3 regions of the Leclercia sp. W6 genome follow, and region 3 is predicted to be linked to each of the others. Evidence: predicted binding sites of a transcription regulator. Region 3 holds the regulator's gene; each other region holds the start of a gene.
What was found. The regulator LexA, encoded in region 3, represses DNA repair genes until DNA is damaged. The targets are predictions, from matches to a motif close to TNCTGTATGTACATACAGNA.
Positions count from the first base shown of each region.

Region 1: the regulator LexA is predicted to act here: its motif matches at 2,216-2,235, upstream of dinB (DNA polymerase IV).
Region 2: the regulator LexA is predicted to act here: its motif matches at 4,262-4,281, upstream of DVA43_RS06500 (YebG family protein).

Region 1 is NZ_CP031104.1:2,716,493-2,722,515, forward strand. Features, by position in the region: gene pepD (cytosol nonspecific dipeptidase) at 1-1,005, shown strand, start outside; gene dinB (DNA polymerase IV) at 1,145-2,203, opposite strand; gene DVA43_RS13335 (glycerophosphodiester phosphodiesterase family protein) at 2,363-3,208, shown strand; gene nqrM ((Na+)-NQR maturation NqrM) at 3,238-3,453, opposite strand; gene nqrF (NADH:ubiquinone reductase (Na(+)-transporting) subunit F) at 3,453-4,676, opposite strand; gene nqrE (NADH:ubiquinone reductase (Na(+)-transporting) subunit E) at 4,688-5,284, opposite strand; gene DVA43_RS13355 (NADH:ubiquinone reductase (Na(+)-transporting) subunit D) at 5,291-5,929, opposite strand; gene DVA43_RS13360 (Na(+)-translocating NADH-quinone reductase subunit C) at 5,922-6,023, opposite strand, start outside.
Region 2 is NZ_CP031104.1:1,343,154-1,349,176, reverse strand. Features, by position in the region: gene tam (trans-aconitate 2-methyltransferase) at 1-221, opposite strand, end outside; partial or broken gene DVA43_RS06535 (NUDIX domain-containing protein) at 309-894, opposite strand; gene DVA43_RS06530 (DeoR/GlpR family DNA-binding transcription regulator) at 981-1,736, shown strand; gene DVA43_RS06525 (hypothetical protein) at 1,819-2,160, shown strand; gene DVA43_RS06520 (metalloregulator ArsR/SmtB family transcription factor) at 2,313-2,615, shown strand; gene DVA43_RS06515 (YeeE/YedE family protein) at 2,605-3,036, shown strand; gene DVA43_RS06510 (DUF6691 family protein) at 3,046-3,459, shown strand; gene grxB (glutaredoxin 2) at 3,548-4,183, shown strand; gene DVA43_RS06500 (YebG family protein) at 4,295-4,612, shown strand; gene catA (type A chloramphenicol O-acetyltransferase) at 4,786-5,448, opposite strand; gene DVA43_RS06490 (sensor domain-containing diguanylate cyclase) at 5,680-6,023, opposite strand, start outside.
Region 3 is NZ_CP031104.1:3,345,501-3,351,523, forward strand. Features, by position in the region: gene zur (zinc uptake transcriptional repressor Zur) at 1-300, shown strand, start outside; gene DVA43_RS16310 (CsbD family protein) at 369-578, opposite strand; gene dinF (MATE family efflux transporter DinF) at 720-2,039, opposite strand; gene lexA (transcriptional repressor LexA) at 2,103-2,711, opposite strand; gene DVA43_RS16325 (diacylglycerol kinase) at 2,821-3,189, opposite strand; gene plsB (glycerol-3-phosphate 1-O-acyltransferase PlsB) at 3,345-5,765, shown strand; gene ubiA (4-hydroxybenzoate octaprenyltransferase) at 5,853-6,023, opposite strand, start outside.

The DNA of each region.
Region 1 (6,023 bases), 630 kb from region 3:
GCGTTTGGACTGCAACCGAACTGGCTGCAGGCGGATATCCTGATCAATACCGACTCCGAAGAGGAGGGCGAAATCTATATGGGTTGCGCAGGCGGTATCGATTTTATCTCCACGCTGCCACTGACCCGTGAAGCGATCCCGGCAGGGTTCCAGACCTTTAAGCTGACGCTGAAAGGGCTGAAAGGCGGCCACTCCGGCGGTGACATCCACTTAGGTTTAGGCAACGCCAACAAACTGCTGGCCCGTTTCCTGGCCGGTCATGCTGCCGAGCTGGATCTGCGTCTGGTGGATTTTAACGGCGGTACGCTGCGTAACGCTATCCCACGTGAAGCGTTCGCGACCGTGGCGGTTGCCGCAGACAAAGCCGATGCGCTGAAAAAGCTCTCCGCCGTTTATCTGGATATCCTGAAAAACGAACTGGACGCCAAAGAGAAGAACCTGACCGTGGTTCTGGAAGCGAGCACCAGCGATAAAGCCGCGCTGACTGAACAGTCCCGCGACCGCTTTATTCAGCTGCTGAACGCCACGCCAAACGGCGTGATCCGCAACTCTGACGTGGCGAAAGGCGTGGTGGAAACCTCCCTGAACGTCGGTGTGGTGACCATGGCTGACGACAGCGCAGAGATCATCTGCCTGATCCGCTCCCTGATCGACAGCGGGAAAGATTACGTGGTGAGCATGCTGGAATCTCTGGGCAAACTCTCTGGCGCGCAGACCGTCGCCAAGGGCAGCTACCCGGGCTGGCAGCCAGATGCGAGCTCGCCGGTGATGGCGCTGGTGCGTGAAACCTATCAGCGTCTGTTCAACAGCACGCCGAACATTCAGGTGATCCACGCTGGTCTGGAGTGCGGTCTGTTCAAAAAACCGTACCCGGATATGGATATGGTGTCCATCGGACCAACCATTACCGGTCCGCACTCTCCGGATGAGCAGGTTCATATCGAAAGCGTGGGCCATTACTGGACCCTGCTGACGGAACTGCTGAAAGCGATCCCGGCGAAGTAATCAGCCGACTGATGCCCGGCGGCACTGCGTTTGCCGGGCCTACAAGGTCAACGTCGTTTGTCATTTGTAGGCCCGGTAAGCAAAGCGCCACCGGGCAGTAGTTTGTAGGCCCGGTAAGCGCGAGCGCCACCGGGCTTTTTTACAGCCCCAGCACCAGCTGCCGCTCCAGCTGCGGGTCCAGCAGCGTGACATGTAATCCCACCAGCCTCACCCCGCGCCCTGCCCGACGCTCTTCCCAGGTTTTCTTCGCGGTGGCGATCAGATCGTCCTTGTTGAGCCGCGGCCAGACGTGCTCCTGCGTGGTTTGCTGAAAGTCGTTGAACTTCAGTTTTACCCCCTGCCGGGCAATCAGCAGATCCGGTTTAACCTTCGCCAGCCGCCGTTCCAGTTCCGGATAAAGCTGTTCGACAATGATGGTTTCACAGGCTGCCCACTCGTGGATATCCTCCGCCAGGGTCCGTTCCACACCGACCGATTTACGCAGCCGCTCGCTGTTAACGTTGCGCTCGTCAATGCCCTGGCTTCTCTCCCAAAGCACCCGGCCAAACTTACCAAAGCGCTTAAGTAACATGCCCAGATCGCTGTTCTGCACATCCTCGCAGGTGCGCAGTCCCATCTTCTCCAGCTTTGCCGCAGAGACTTTACCCACGCCGGGGATCTTGCTGAGCGGCAGCGTTTTGATAAACGCCGGAACCTCGTCAGGGGTGATCACATACTGACCGTTGGGCTTATTGAGATCTGAGGCAATTTTGGCGAGAAATTTTACCGGGGCGACGCCCGCCGAGGCGGTGAGCTGCAGTTCATTGAAAATCGTCTGGCGGATCTCCTGCGCCATCAGCGTGGCGGAGCCGTGACAGTGCAGGCTGTCGGTGACATCCAGATAGGCTTCATCCAGCGACAGCGGTTCAATCAGGGAGGTGTAGCGGGAAAAGATGTCGCGGATATGGCTGGAGGCTTCTTTGTAGGCATCGAAACGCCCCGGTAGTAAGGTGAGATGCGGGCAGAGTTTTAACGCCATGGCGGTTGGCATGGCGCTGCGCACGCCAAACTTACGCGCCGGATAGTTAGCGGTACTGATCACGCCACGCCGCTCGCGACTGCCGCCAATGGCAATGGGGATATCCCGCAGCGCCGGGTTATCCCGCATCTCCACCGCAGCAAAAAAACAGTCCATATCGACATGGATGATTTTGCGCATCGTCTTCACCACACCTGTAATTACATCCAGTATAACAAAGTACAAAAAATGCGTCAGCAGTTTTACTGTCTCACTTCTGTCATTAAACCGTGGTACAAGATAGAGCCAATAAACGCTTTAAATTCATCAAGTTAATGCATTTAAAATGGAAATTTATTCATGAAAAAGATGATTATCGCCTCACTGCTGCTCGCCTCTAACGCCTGGGCTGACCCGCAGATTATTGCTCACCGCGGCGGAACCGCCGACGCGCCGGAGAACACGCTTCCGGCCATCTCGTTGGCGCTGGAAAATCATGCTCAGGCTATCTGGATAACCGTGCAGCTCAGCCGTGACGGCGTTCCCGTTCTGTATCGTCCCAGCGATTTGAGCGCGTTAACCCCCGCGAAGGGAAAAGTGTCCCAGTATACTCAGGCAGAGCTGGCGACATTTAACGCAGGTGCGAAATGGAAAGAGAGCGTTACCGGCGCCACTATTCCAACGCTGAAAGCCGTGCTTGAACGCTGGCCTGAGACCCGCTTCTATATTGATATCAAATCCCCGGATGCTGATGCGGCCGGGATGGGCAAGCAGTTGCTTACCGTGCTGAAAGAGACCAACAGCCTGAACCGTGTGCGCGTGTACTCTACCGAAGATCGCTATCTGGATGCGCTGCCTGCAGAAATACCGCGTTTTGTCACCCGCAGTGAAACGCGTACCCGACTGGCAAACATCTCGCTGAACCACGTGTGTCAGGCCCCAGCAAATACAATGGATGCATACTGGTACGGGCTGGAGCTGAACCGCAAGGTCGAGGTGGTGGAAAAATTTACCCTGGGCGAGGGGATCTCTCCGGCAACCCTGACATGGGACAAAGAGGCGATGGACTGTTTCCGCTCACAGGGTAATGGTCACATTATCCTGCTGGGGGTAAATTCCGCGGAGGATTACCAGAAAGCAAAAGCGCTGGGGGCCGATGGGGTGATGGTCGATTCCCCAGCCCAGGCGCGGGAGTGGCTTAAGTAAAAAAAAGGCCGCTTTATGCGGCCTGTTTATTAGAGGATCCGGTTTTGCTGGCGCTGTGCCTCACGCGCCATACGCTTTTTACGCGCATCGCATGGCTCAGGGCAATCGCAAACTTTCTCCATACCCAGGGAAGAGATGCCACCACAGCTGCCCTGAATGCTTTTGCGCTTAATCAACCAGCCGAGGGACATGCTGAAGATCACCAGCACAAAAACGGCAAAGGTCAGCACGAAGGTCATCATCATCAGCCTCCAAAATCATCCAGCATGATGTTCTCATCTTCCACGCCCAGCTCCTGCAGCATTTTAATGACTGCGGCGTTCATCATCGGCGGACCACACATGTAGAACTCACAGTCTTCCGGCGCGGCATGGTGCTTCAGATAGTTTTCATACAGGACGTTATGAATAAAGCCGGTATAGCCGGTCCAGTTGTCTTCCGGCTGCGGATCGGAAAGCGCAATGTGGAAGGTAAAGTTCGGGTTATCCCGCGCAAGCTGTTCAAACTCATCCTGATAGAACATTTCGCGCAGCGAACGGGCGCCATACCAGAAGCTGATCTTACGCTTACTGCCGAGGCGCTTAAGCTGGTCGAAAATGTGCGAGCGCATCGGCGCCATGCCAGCGCCCCCGCCGATAAAGACCATTTCGGCGTCGGTATCTTTAGCAAAGAACTCACCAAACGGACCGGAGATAGTGACCTTATCCCCCGCTTTCAGCGACCAGATATAAGAAGACATGATCCCCGGCGGTGCATCCGGCACGTTTGGTGGCGGCGTGGCAATACGCACGTTGAGCATGATGATGCCCTTCTCTTCCGGGTAGTTGGCCATTGAATAGGCGCGCAGCGTCGGCTCTTTGACCTCAGAGACAAAGCGGAACAGGTTGAATTTATCCCAGTCACCGCGGTACTTCTCAGGCACATCAAAATCTTTATACGCGACAGTATGTTCCGGGCACTCAATCTGAATGTAACCGCCCGCACGGAACGGCACATCTTCCCCGTCGGGAACCCGCAGCTTCAGCTCTTTAATGAAGGTGGCTTTGTTATCGTTAGAGATAACTTCACACTGCCACTTCTTAATGCCGAAGATCTCCTCCGGCAGTTCGATCTTCATGTTCTGGCGAACCGCCACCTGACAAGCCAGACGACAGCCCTCTTTCGCCTCGCGCTTGCTGATGTGCGACAGCTCGGTCGGCAGAATATCGCCGCCGCCCTCTTTAACGGTCACACGACATTGTCCGCATGAACCGCCGCCACCGCAGGCAGAGGAGATAAAAATGCCATTGCCAGAAAGGGTGTTCAGCAGCTTGTCGCCCGCAGGCGTCAGGATCTGCTTATCTGCCTCATCGTTAATCTCAATGATCACATCGCCGGAATTGACCAGCTTTGAGCGCGCCACCAGAATCAGCCCCGAGAGCACCAGCACGATCAGCGTGAACATCACTACGCCAAGAATAATTTCCATAGATTTTGCCCTTACAGCTGCACACCGGAGAAGGACATAAAGCCCAGCGCCATCAGACCAGTGGTGATAAAGGTGATCCCTAAGCCGCGCAGACCGGCCGGCACGTTGGCATACTTCATTTTTTCACGCAGACCCGCCAACGCCACGATAGCCAGCATCCAGCCAATACCAGAGCCGAAACCGTACACTATCGACTCGGTAAAGTTGTAATCACGCTGAACCATAAACGATACGCCACCGAAGATGGCGCAGTTCACCGCAATCAGCGGCAGGAAGATGCCCAGCGCCGTATACAGTGACGGGAAGTATTTATCGAGGATCATCTCGAGGATCTGAACCAGTGCCGCAATCACCCCAATGAAGGTGATAAAGTTGAGGAAGCTCAGGTCAATCCCCTCAACCAGCGCGCTGTCGCGTAGCACCAGGTTAAATACCAGATTGTTGATCGGGACCGACAGCCCCAGCACCACCGTGACGGCAATGCCCAGCCCGAAGGCGGTCGATACCTTTTTGGAGACCGCGAGGAAAGTACACATCCCGAGGAAAAACGCGAGCGCCATGTTTTCGACAAACACCGCGCGCACAAACAAGCTAATGTAATGAGCCATTGTCGGTTACTCCTTTTCCTGCTGTTCAGGGCGCCAGGTTCTCACCGCCCAGATCAACAAACCGATAATGAAGAACGCGCTGGGCGCCAGCAGGAACAGGCCGTTTGGCAGATACCAGCCACCGTTTTGTACGGTTTCAAGGACAGGAATACCAAACAGTTTGCCGCTGCCAAGAAGCTCGCGCAGGAAACCGACCGTCAGCAGGATCACGCCATAGCCAAGACCGTTACCAATACCATCCATAAAGCTGGCCAGCGGCGGCATTTTCATCGCATAGGCTTCTGCACGTCCCATCACGATGCAGTTGGTGATGATCAGGCCAACAAAGACCGACAGCTGTTTTGAGATTTCGTAGGCAAATGCCCGCAGCAGCTGATCCACCACAATGACCAGCGAGGCGATGATCGCCATCTGCACAATAATGCGCACGCTGTTCGGGATGTGGTGGCGGATCATTGAGATAAACAAGCTGGAAAACGCCGTCACCAGCGTCACGGCCAGGGTCATCACCACGGCGGTCTCCAGTTTTGTGGTAACCGCCAGCGCCGAACAGACTCCCAGCACCTGCAGGGTAATCGGGTTGTTGGCGATGAGCGGCCCAATAAGCACCCGTTTAACTTCTTTCAGTTCGCCCACATCAGCCATTGTTCAGCTCTCCTTCACGTACCTTTTTAAGAAAAGGACCAAAACCCATCTCGCCCATCCAGAAATCAAAGCTATGCTGCACACCGTTTGAGGT
Region 2 (6,023 bases), 2.0 Mb from region 3:
GCGGCTCTGGCTTCTGTGAGCATGGCGGGCGAGGTATCGACGCCGGTTATCTGCGCCGTGGGCCAGCGCTGCTGCAACAGCGCCGTGCTGTTGCCCGGTCCGCAGCCGAGATCCACCACATCGGTAACGTTATCCAGCGCAATCCGGGACAGCAACTCTAAGGCGGGGCGGGTGCGTTCCGCGCCATATTGCAGATACAGGCCAGGGTTCCAGTCGGTCATGCGGGCATCTCCAGTTTGCTCTTTTCTGAAGTGTAGATGATGAGGTTTCAGACATGACAGAAATCCCTTTCTGTCGGTGCGCGGATGTTAGACGATCTTCTTCAGGGCAACGTGATAGAGCAGCATGATGGTTTTGCCGTCGACGATAGTGCCGTCATCAATAGCCCTGAGGGCCTGTTCAATGGGCCATTCCAGCACTTCGATATCTTCACCTTCGGCCTCGATACCGCCTCCTGCGCCGGTGCGATCCCCTGCGTGATATTCCGCGATGTAGAAGTAGAGCTTCTCGGTGACGGAGCCCGGGGCTCATAAAGGCTTCGAACACCTTCTCCACCTGGTCAATCTGGTAGCCGGTCTCTTCTTCCACTTCGGCTTTAATGCGCTTTTCCGGGGCCATGTTATCAAGCAGGCCTGCGGCAGTTTCGATCAGATAACCGTCGTGACCGTTTATATAGACCGGAAAGCGAAACTGGCGGGTGAGGATCACCGTTTTTTTCTCGCGGTTATAGAGCAGGATGGTTGCACCATTTCCCCGATCGTAGGCTTCGCGGTTCTGACGCTGCCACTCCCCGTTGCGACGACGCAAATCGAAGGTATATTTTTTGAGTGTGTACCAGTCATCTGACAGCGTTTTGCTGTTGAGAATGCGTACTTCTGCACGAGTAGATTGCACGATGCCTCCTGTATAGGTAGAGTGACCATCATAATCTGCACATTCGTGCAATATCAAGATCAAACATGCAACCTCAGGAATCCCTCATGCTCACCCGTCAACGCAAACAGCTGATCCTTGAAAAACTGAATACCGAAGGAGAGGTGCTCTCTAAAACCCTCAGCATCGAATTTCAGGTGTCGGAAGATACCATTCGCCGGGATCTGCGCGAGCTGGCAGCCGAGGGGCGTTTACAGCGGGTGCATGGCGGCGCGCTGCCAGCATCAAAAGCGGTATCCAGCTTTGCCGAGCGCAGCCACCTTGGCATCGACGCCAAAAAGCGGGTGGCGCAGAAGGGCGTTGAGCTTATCTCCCCGGGACAGGTGGTGATCATTGATGGCGGGACGACCACGACCGAGCTGGTTCGCTGCTTGCCGGCGGATCTCTCCTTTACGGCGGTCACCCACAGTCCCGGTATTGCGTTGGCGCTGGTGGACCATCCCCGGGTTGAGGTGATCCTGATTGGCGGGCGTTTGTTCCGCCACTCTATCGTCACGGTGGGAGCCGCCGCGATTGAGGGAATCGAACGTATCCATGCGGATCTCTTTTTCATGGGGGTAACCGGTATTCATCCGGAAGCGGGGTTAACCACCGGTGATTATGAAGAAGCCTGTATCAAACGCGCATTTTCCGGCAGGGCCGCCGAAACGGTGGTGCTGGCGTCGCCGGAGAAGATTAATACCGCTTCACCCTTCCTGATTGGCGAGCTTTCGCTTATCAATACCGTGGTGGTTGAACCGGATACCGACAGTCGCTGGGTTGAGGCGGTGGTCGGGCAGGGCGTGTCGGTTGTGAAAGCGTGACGCGAAAATGCTAATCGCAGGAAGAGCGTAGCCGTATAAGCTACGCTTTTGCAGTAACCTGTTCATTACTAAGGACTACGTGATGCTGCAAAAAATCAGCCTTATATCCCTTGCCTGTTTACTCTTCACCGGCTGTATGTCCATGCCCAGTGAGGGCACTTCGCCCGAAGAGAAGAAGTTTCGTAAAGTCGAGGCCGCGGCGAAAGAGTGCGCCGAGATTGTGAAAAACCAGACTATCGAACTCACTGCCGAGGGCAAAGACGCCGACACCCGCTGGACGACCATCGACTATGTGGGGCCCGATCAGCGTACCCGCACCGTAGAATATCGTACCTCGTCGGTGCTGGATAACGGCGAACCGGGTAGAGCGTGGCAAACCTGTATGTCGGATAAAAAAGCGCTGGCGCCTGAGCTGAAATTATAAGGTCAGGCCACCTGGGGAAGAAAAACTACCGGCTGCCACCTGCCGGTTTTTTTTGCTATGCGTCCCGGCAAACAATATACTAAAATACATTATATAAATATGTATATTGATGGATGCATATCGTGACTACGAATAGCGATATTCAGGATGCAATGAAACAGGCGGCACTGGGGGCTGCGGAGCTTTTGCGCGGTTTGTCTAATGCGGACAGACTCCTGTTGATGTGTCAGTTAAGTCAGGGGGAAGCGAACGTTGCGCAGCTTGAAGAGGCGGTGGGGATCCGTCAGCCTACGCTGTCCCAGCAGCTGGGGGTCTTGCGGCGTTTAAAGCTGGTGGAGACCCGACGTACAGGTAAACAGATTTTCTACCGGATTGAGGATCCGCGGATCTTCACGCTGCTTAACACCTTATATGACCTCTATTGCCCACAGAAAGGTGTCGATCATGAGCGTTGATTTCTCTCACTTCACGCCACTGAGTAGCCTCGCGGGCGGGGTATTAATCGGGCTTGCCGCCATACTGCTGATTCACTTCTGCGGGCGAATCGCCGGGATCAGCGGCATTGTGGCGGGGATGCTGACGAAACAGACCCGTAAAGAGGGGTGGCGGATAGCCTTTTTAGTCGGTCTTATCGGTTCACCTCTGCTGTTCAGCCTTTTCTTTCCCTTACCTGAGATAACGGTTCATACCTCGTGGCCGCTGATTGTCGTGGCGGGCCTGCTGGTGGGCGCCGGGACGCGTCTGGGATCCGGGTGTACCAGTGGGCATGGCGTCTGCGGGCTGTCGCGTTTTTCCAGACGCTCCCTGGCGGCCACGCTGACCTTTATGGCGGTCGGTATTGTTACCGCAACGCTGACCGGTTTCTGGCTCGGTTAAGGAGAAGATATGTTAATGGTCATTGCCGCGTTTCTGTGTGGCCTGATTTTTGGCGTGGGTTTGCTGATAAGCGGGATGGCAAATCCCGATAAGGTGCTTGGCTTTCTGAATCTCTCTCAGCCCTGGGATCCCTCTCTTGCCTTCGTGATGCTTGGGGCGATTGCGGTGGGGATAGTCGGCTTCAGGTTAGCTAAAGGCAGACAAATGTCGTTTTGCGGGGCGCCGATTCGACTGCCGGAGAATAACACCGTAGACCGCGCGCTGCTGGTGGGCGCCATCCTGTTCGGCCTGGGTTGGGGGCTGGCAGGTATTTGTCCCGGACCGGCGCTGGTCTTGCTGGGGGCGGGCGCAGGGAAGGGAGTGCTGTTTGTGTTGTCGATGCTGGCCGGAATGTGGATCGTGAACAAAGCCCGGCCAGCGTAAAAAATTAGGCTGGAAACCTTGACCCGATTTGCCCGATCCTGTCAGGTAATTCATCCCATCATCCATCTGTTTAGAGAAAGAGAACGCTATGAAACTCTATGTGTATGAGCATTGCCCGTTCTGTATCCGCGCGAGAATGATCTTTGGTCTTAAAAAGGTGCCCTTCGAGCTGGGCGTGATAATGGAAGGGGATGTCGACACGCCAACCCGTATGGTGGGCAGAAAGGTCGTGCCGATCCTGCAAAAAGAAGAGGGCGTTTACATGCCGGAAAGCATGGATATCGTCCATTATGTCGATGAGCTTAATGGTGCGCCGGTCATCAAGGGTGAATGCGACCCAGTGATTGAGGCCTGGTGCAAAGAGAACACGCGCACCGTCTTTAACCTGGCGATCCCACGTTTTACCCGGGCGGATTTTAAAGAGTTGTCCACCCCAGCCGCGCGCGAAGCCTATACCCAGCGTGAGATAAAAGCGTTTGGCGATCTGGAGGCGTTAATGGCCAATAGTCAGGCCTTTATCGATACGCTGGTGGATGAACTGGCTAAAATCGAGCCCTATCTCCGAGCCAGACACCCGATAAGCATCACCGATTTTTATCTTTTCCCGGTGCTGAACTCGCTGACGATTGTAAAAGGCTTCCCGTATCCGGACTACCTGAGCGACTATCTGGACCACGTTGCGACATCCTGTAACGTACCGCTGTTTACCGATAAAGCATTGTAACTGAAGGGGGCTCGCCCCCTGAACATAAGCAAGTTTATCCAGCGCATTTTTGGCTGCAACACAAACAAGGAAGTGCTATACTGTATATAATTACAGTATAGGGGGTGCATAATGGCTGTTGAAACAAAATATGTTGTCGTAAGAAAAGGTGAAGAGAAAATGACATTTGCCAGTAAGAAAGAGGCTGACGCTCACGACAAACTGCTCGACCTCGCAGAAGCGTTCACCGACTGGCTGGTGCAAAGTGACATGCAGATGGATGAAACGCAGGCTGAAAATCTGGGGCTGTATCTCGCCGAGCAGAAAGAGGCCGTGCAGCATATTCTGCGTACTAGCAAACTTCCCGATCTCAATGCCGCTACAGCAGCAGAAAAGACAGCGTCAGATGAGAGTGGCAGTAAAAAAATCAGAGCAGTCAAAGCTGCCTGATTAATACATCATCGCTGATCCTGTCGCCGCGAGTGGGAAACTGCTCGCGGTTTTTTTGCCATATGCCCGGCTCAGGTGGGCGGAAGTGGTGAGGAAGGCAGGAAACAGGCAGGGCATTAACGTAATCGTCATCGCTGATGCCTGTTCCTCGCTTGATAACAGAAGTGGCCCGTTTAAGCACGGTGCGGTAAGTCGCTCATTATCTCTTGTATTTCATTAAACAGTCTTGCCAGATGGAAACCATCGCAAACGGAATGGTGGACCTGAACGGCGAGCGGCAACAATGTTTTTCCATCCTGTTCGTAGTATTTGCCAAAGGTGAACATGGGCGCGAAAAAGTTCTTCATGTTTGCAACGTTGACATTGAAACTGGTAAACGTTGCCCAGGGAATAGCCGATACGAAAAATATATTGTCCGGTGACTCGCCCTTAGGCCAGTAAGAAAGGTTATTACCGTAGCGTGTAACGTCTTCAGAATAGGTTTTTTGGAAGTGCTCCATATTGCCATCGTAATGACTCCATAATGATGAAAACGTCTCCGTTTCATTATGGAAAATGGTGTAGCTTGGGTAAACTTCCTTCCATATAACCAGCTCATCGTCCTTCATGGCCATACGAAACTCGGTATGCCTGTTTACGACTTCAGAAATGATGGAGATGATAGTAGGGTAAAACTTCCAGCCCACGTCTTTAATATGTTTCAGCAGATCGGTGATGTCTAAATTAACAGTCTGGTTAATGGTGCTCTGAGCAAAAGACTGAAATACTGCAAAATGTTCCTTCCTGGCCCAACGAGATAAGTCAACAGGCGTATAGTCTGGGATTGTTTTTTTCATTTTTAACCCTTTGATTAGCGATGTAATCCTGCGTTCAGCGTAAGATTTTTCCATGATAAACCAGCATATCTCATTATCACTCTGATATGCATCGGTAAAGTGAGGCTGATTGCCAGTGACTGGCGCTTGTCAACGCTAAGTTCAGATGTCCGGGGCAGGGTAATGAAAAAATGTCCGCTATGTAGCAGGCGCGGACATCCAGGTTGAATCGAGGTGCGCAAAGCACTCCTTTTAAAGCTGTTTCCTGCGCTTCACTGAGTACATCACTTCGTCACTTTTTTTGATCATTTCGTCAAGCGACGAATACTGGCCCTGATCATTGTACAGAACGCCAGAAGAGTAATTGATATTATAGGGTTTACCTGATTTTTCGTTGTAATCGTCAACTCCCCGACGAAGCGCATGCAAAAAATCCTCCGTACTGCTCCGGGTGGTAATGAGCACGGCGAATTCGTCTCCACCCAGCCGACCGGCAATATCGCCGGGCTTCAGGAACTGAAACAACAGTCCTGAGAAGACTTTCAGAACCTCATCGCCTTCAGCATGCCCCCAAAGATCATTGATAGGTTTGAATT
Region 3 (6,023 bases):
CAGGGTTTTGTGCATAAAGTGGAATCGACCAACAGCTATGTGCTGTGCCACCTGTTCGATCAGCCTACCCACACCTCAGCGATGTTTATCTGCGATCGCTGCGGCAGCGTGAAGGAAGAAGGCGCGGAAGGGGTGGAAGACATCATGCATACTCTGGCGGCGAAAATGGGATTTGCCCTGCGTCACAATGTGATTGAAGCGCACGGCCTGTGCCGCAACTGCGTGGAAGTTGAGGCCTGCCGCCATCAGGAAAATTGCCAGCATGACCACTCTATCCAGCTGAAAAAGAAGCCGCGCTGAGCACAAAAAAAGGGGCGACCTGAGGGTCGCCCTGAGCGTACATCCGTGTACCTGCGGGTAGCGCTGAGTTACCAGCGATAGTTGTTACGGGTTTCCCAGTCACCAACTTCTTTCTCCGCCTGGTCTTTCTCATAACCATAGCGTTCCTGAATTTTCCCCACCAGCTGGTCACGTTTACCTTCGATAACGGTCATGTCATCGTCAGTCAGGTCGCCCCACTGTTCTTTTACTTTACCTTTGATCTGTTTCCAGTTACCGCCGACTTGGTCTTTATTCATCATCGATTCCTCTTCGCTCGGTCGTTAAGGATAAGTTCGTCCTGAAATACATTTCGTGCTGGACGTGATAATAATTATAGATAAGCGTGCGGCGTTGGGTTTGTTATTCGGAATCTTTTACCATTCAGTAAGGTGAAGCCGTTATTGAAACCAGGTACCGTTGCGCCAGTGCCGGTGCCAGATCCAGCCCAGAGAGAGCCCCCGCAGGGCCAGGAACACGCTCAGGGCCAGCCACAGGCCATGATTCCCCAGCCAGGGCAAGGTGAACAGCGTCAGACCAAACCCGGCGGCCGCGACGGCCATACTGTTGCGCATCTCTGCGCCACGGGTTGCGCCGATAAACATGCCGTCGAGCAAATAGCACCAGACCCCCACCACCGGCAAAATCACCTGCCAGACAAGATAATGGCTCGCCAGCGCGCGCAGCTCTGGCAGCGAAGTCAGCAGCGCCACGATCGGGTTGCCTGCCAGGGCATAGACAAGCGCGAAGGCCAGCGCCACCATGCCAGACTGACGGCAGGCTGCCCGCCATACTTCACGCAGCTGGCCGCTTTCCCGGGCGCCATAGGCCTGCCCGGAGTGCGCCTCAACCGCATAGGCAAAACCATCCAGCGCGTAGGCAGTAAAGGTGAGTAGCGTCATCAGCACGGCGTTAACGGCGATAATCTCCGGCCCCAAACGCGCGCCCAGCACCGTCAGCGCGCCGAAACAGAGTTGCAGCAGCAGCGAGCGCAGCATAATGTCCCGGTTCAGGGCCAGCAGCTTGCGGATATTGCCCCGCCAGCTCGCTTTCAGCAGCGCCAGGGAAATGCCGCGCAGAGCCAGCACCCGCCAGACCATCCACAAGCCGAGCAACAGGGTGGCGTATTCGGCGACAGCGGTCGCGAGAGCGGCCCCCTGCACGTTCATTTTCAGCCCGATCACCAGCCATAGATCCAGCACGATATTGAGCAAGTTACCCACCACCAGCAGGATCACCGGTGCCCGGGCATACTGCACCCCCAGCAGCCAGCCGAGCAGCACCAGGTTAGCCAGCGATGCCGGGGCGCTGAGCCAGCGGATCTCGAGGAAGCGCCGCGCCTGATGCAGCACATCCTCGCTGCCGCCCACGATATGCAGCGCCAGATCGATAAGCGGTGTGCGCAGCAGCACAATCAGTAACCCGGCGCCGAGCGCGAGGATCAACGGCTGCACCAGCGCCCGGGCCAGACGCAGCGGATCTTTTGCGCCATAGGCTTGGGCGGTGAGCCCGGTGGTGCTCATGCGTAAAAAGAGCAGCAGCATAAACAGGAAGCTGGTTGCCGTGGCGCCGATGGCGACACCGCCCAGATAGACCGGAGAGTCGAGATGGCCGATAACGGCGGTATCCACCAGCCCCAGCAGCGGGACGCTGATATTGGAGACGATCATCGGGAGGGCAAGACGCCACAACGCCTTGTCTGAAGCAGTCAGCAGAGACATGTGTATGACCGGGAGAAAAAAGAAAAGCAGACTGCGGCGTTGCCGCAGTCTGTCAGAAAGAGGTTATAACCATTCACCGTTGCGGATGACGCCTACCGCCAGCCCTTCGATGGAAAAGTTATGTTCACGCAGATCGACAACAATCGGGGAAAACTCGCTGTTTTCCGGCAGCAGCTGTACCGTGTTGCCCTGTTTTTTCAGACGTTTAACGGTCACTTCATCATCTATGCGCGCCACAACGACCTGGCCGTTGCGCACATCCTGCGTTTTATGTACCGCCAGCAGATCGCCGTCGAGAATGCCGATATCCTTCATGGACATCCCGCTGACGCGCAGCAAGAAGTCCGCGCTCGGTTTGAACATGCCCGGATCGACCTGATAGTGGCCTTCAATATGCTGTTGCGCCAGCAGCGGTTCCCCGGCGGCGACACGACCGACAAGCGGAAGGCCCTCTTCTGCTTCAACCAGCAGACGAATACCACGAGACGCGCCGGAGACAATCTCAAGCACACCCTTACGCGCCAGGGCTTTCAGGTGCTCTTCAGCGGCGTTTGGAGAACGGAAGCCCAGACGCTGCGCGATTTCTGCACGCGTCGGCGGCATACCCGTCTGGCCGATATGATCCCGAATGAGATCAAACACCTCTTGCTGCCTGGTCGTTAACGCTTTCATTCCGCCCCCTGGGTGTATATACAGTTATGCTGTGAGTATATACAGCTAAAGGCGATTTTGGAACCACAAACCGCATAAAAAACCAGAGACTTGTTCGGTTTCTGAAGGCTTATCGCAAATGTCCCCAAAGCAGCGTGACCCAGGTAAACAGGGCAACGATAATCGCCATCAGCACAGCGGCAGAGCCCATATCTTTCGCCCGGCCCGAAAGCTCATGGAAGTCGCTGCCAATGCGGTCGACCACCGCCTCGATCGCACTGTTCAGAATTTCGACTATCATCACCAACATTACCGATCCAATCAGGAGTACACGGGTGATGGGATCAACATCCAGCCAGCAGGCAATAATAATCGCCGCGATGACTGCTACCCCCTCCTGGCGAAAAGCGGCTTCATTGATCCAGGCAGCACGAATGCCTTTCCAGGAATAGCCGGCAGCTTTAATGATTCGGGTTAACCCAGTGGTATTGTTGGCCATTAAAAGAAACCTTTCTTCGAAAATAGCGTCAGAAACGGTGGCTTAAGCGCGCTGCGCTGCCGCCGGAAGTATGACGGGTAACAACAGAAATTTTGCGCGCTTTCTGTTATCCTTGCGCCGCAATTGCATTTTTAACCAGAGGCTTTACATCGTTTATGTCTGGCTGGCCACGAATTTACTACAAATTACTTAATTTACCATTAAGCGTCCTGGTAAAAAGCAAGTCTATTCCGGCGGTTCCCACGCTGGAATTGGGACTCGATACCTCGCGTCCTATTATGTACGTTTTGCCTTACAACTCGAAGGCCGACTTGCTGACGCTGCGCGCCCAGTGCCTGGCGCACGATCTCCCGGATCCGCTGGAGCCGCTGGAGATCGACGGCACCCAACTGCCACGCTACATCTTTATCCACGGCGGACCTCGCGTATTCACCTGGTACACGCCGAAAGAAGAGTCCATTAAGCTGTTCCATGATTACCTCGACCTGCACCGCAGCAATCCGCTGCTGGATGTGCAGATGGTGCCGGTATCGGTGATGTTTGGCCGTCGTCCGGGGCGTGATAAAGGCGAAGAGAATCCGCCGTTGCGCATGCTCAACGGGGTGCAGAAGTTTTTCGCCGTCAACTGGCTGGGCCGCGACAGCTTTGTCCGTTTTTCACCTTCCGTCTCCCTGCGCCGCATGGCCGATGAGCACGGCACGGATAAAACCATCGCCCAGAAGCTGGCCCGCGTGGCGCGTATGCACTTTGCCCGCCAGCGTCTTGCCGCGGTAGGCCCGCGCCTGCCTGCTCGCCAGGATCTGTTCAATAAGTTGCTGGCGTCGAAAGCCATTGCCCGTGCCGTTGAAGACGAAGCGCGCAGCAAAAAGATCTCTCATGAGAAGGCGCAGCAAAACGCCATCGCCCTGATGGAAGAGATTGCCGCCAACTTCTCCTACGAGATGATCCGCCTCAGCGACCGTATCCTGAGCTTTACCTGGAACCGTCTCTATCAGGGGATTAACGTGCACAACGCCGAGCGTGTGCGCCAGCTGGCCCATGACGGCCATGAAATTGTCTACGTGCCCTGCCACCGTAGCCACATGGACTACCTGCTGCTCTCGTACGTGCTCTATCACCAGGGGCTGGTGCCACCGCACATCGCGGCGGGTATCAACCTCAACTTCTGGCCGGCAGGCCCGATCTTCCGCCGTCTGGGTGCGTTCTTTATTCGCCGTACCTTTAAAGGCAACAAGCTCTACTCCACCGTCTTCCGTGAATACCTCGGCGAGCTGTTCAGCCGCGGCTATTCCGTCGAGTACTTTGTGGAGGGCGGCCGTTCCCGTACCGGGCGTTTGCTCGATCCGAAGACCGGCACCCTGTCGATGACCATCCAGGCGATGCTGCGCGGCGGTACGCGTCCTATCACGCTGGTGCCGATCTACATCGGTTACGAGCACGTGATGGAAGTGGGCACCTACGCCAAAGAGCTGCGCGGCGCCACCAAAGAGAAAGAGAGCCTGCTGCAGATGCTGCGTGGTCTGAGCAAGCTGCGTAACCTCGGTCAGGGGTATGTTAACTTCGGCGAGCCGATGCCGCTGATGACCTACCTCAACCACCGTGTACCGGAGTGGCGTGAGTCCATCGATCCGATCGAAGCGGTGCGTCCGGCCTGGCTGACGCCGACGGTGAACGCCATTGCTGCCGATCTGATGGTGCGCATTAACAACGCCGGGGCGGCGAACGCCATGAACCTGTGCTGTACCGCCCTGCTTGCTTCGCGCCAGCGCTCGCTCACCCGCGAGCAGTTGACCGAGCAGATCGACTGCTACCTGAACCTGATGCGCAACGTGCCCTACGCCGCCGATGCCACGGTGCCGACGGCCAGTGCCAGCGAGCTCATCGATCACGCATTGCAGATGAACAAGTTCGAGGTCGAGAAAGACACGATCGGCGATATCATCATTCTGCCGCGCGAGCAGGCGGTGCTGATGACCTACTACCGCAATAACATCGCGCATATGCTGATGCTGCCGTCACTGATGGCCGCCATCGTGACCCAGCATCGCCAGATCAGCCGTCAGGCGCTGCTGGAGCATGTCACCGCTCTCTACCCGATGCTGAAAGCCGAGTTGTTCCTGCGCTGGAACAGCGATGAGCTGGCAGAGGTGCTGGATAAGCACACTGAAGAGCTGGTCCGCCAGGGGCTGATGACGCAGAAAGAGGACGTTCTGGTGATCAACCCGTCCCGCTCACGCACACTACAGCTGCTGGCGGCGGGTGCGCGCGAGACTGTGCAGCGCTACGCCATCACCTTCTGGCTGCTGAGCGCCAACCCGTCGATCAACCGCGGTACGCTGGAGAAAGAGAGCCGTACCCTGGCTCAGCGTCTGTCAATGCTGCACGGCATCAACGCGCCGGAGTTCTTCGACAAAGCGGTCTTCAGTTCGCTGGTGTTGACGCTGCGTGATGAGGGTTATATCAGTGACAGCGGTGATGCCGAGCCGGAAGAGACGATGAAGGTTTACCAGATGCTGGCAGAGCTGATCACCTCTGACGTGCGCTTAACGATTGAGAGCGCGACGCAGGGCGAATAAAAAACGCCCGGTGGCGCTAACGCTTACCGGGCCTACAGGGTTTGCCAGATCGTAGGCCGGGTAAGGCGAAGCCGCCACCCGGCTTTTTTATGCCCAGTAACTCACCGCCAGGCCGAGGAACAATACCAGCCCGACATAGTTGTTATTAAGAAACGCTTTAAAACAGGCCTCGCGCTCACGGTTGGCAATGAGCTTTTGCTGGTAGATAAAGAGCACGCCCGCCGCCGCGACCGCCGCGTAAAATGCGCCGTTCAATTG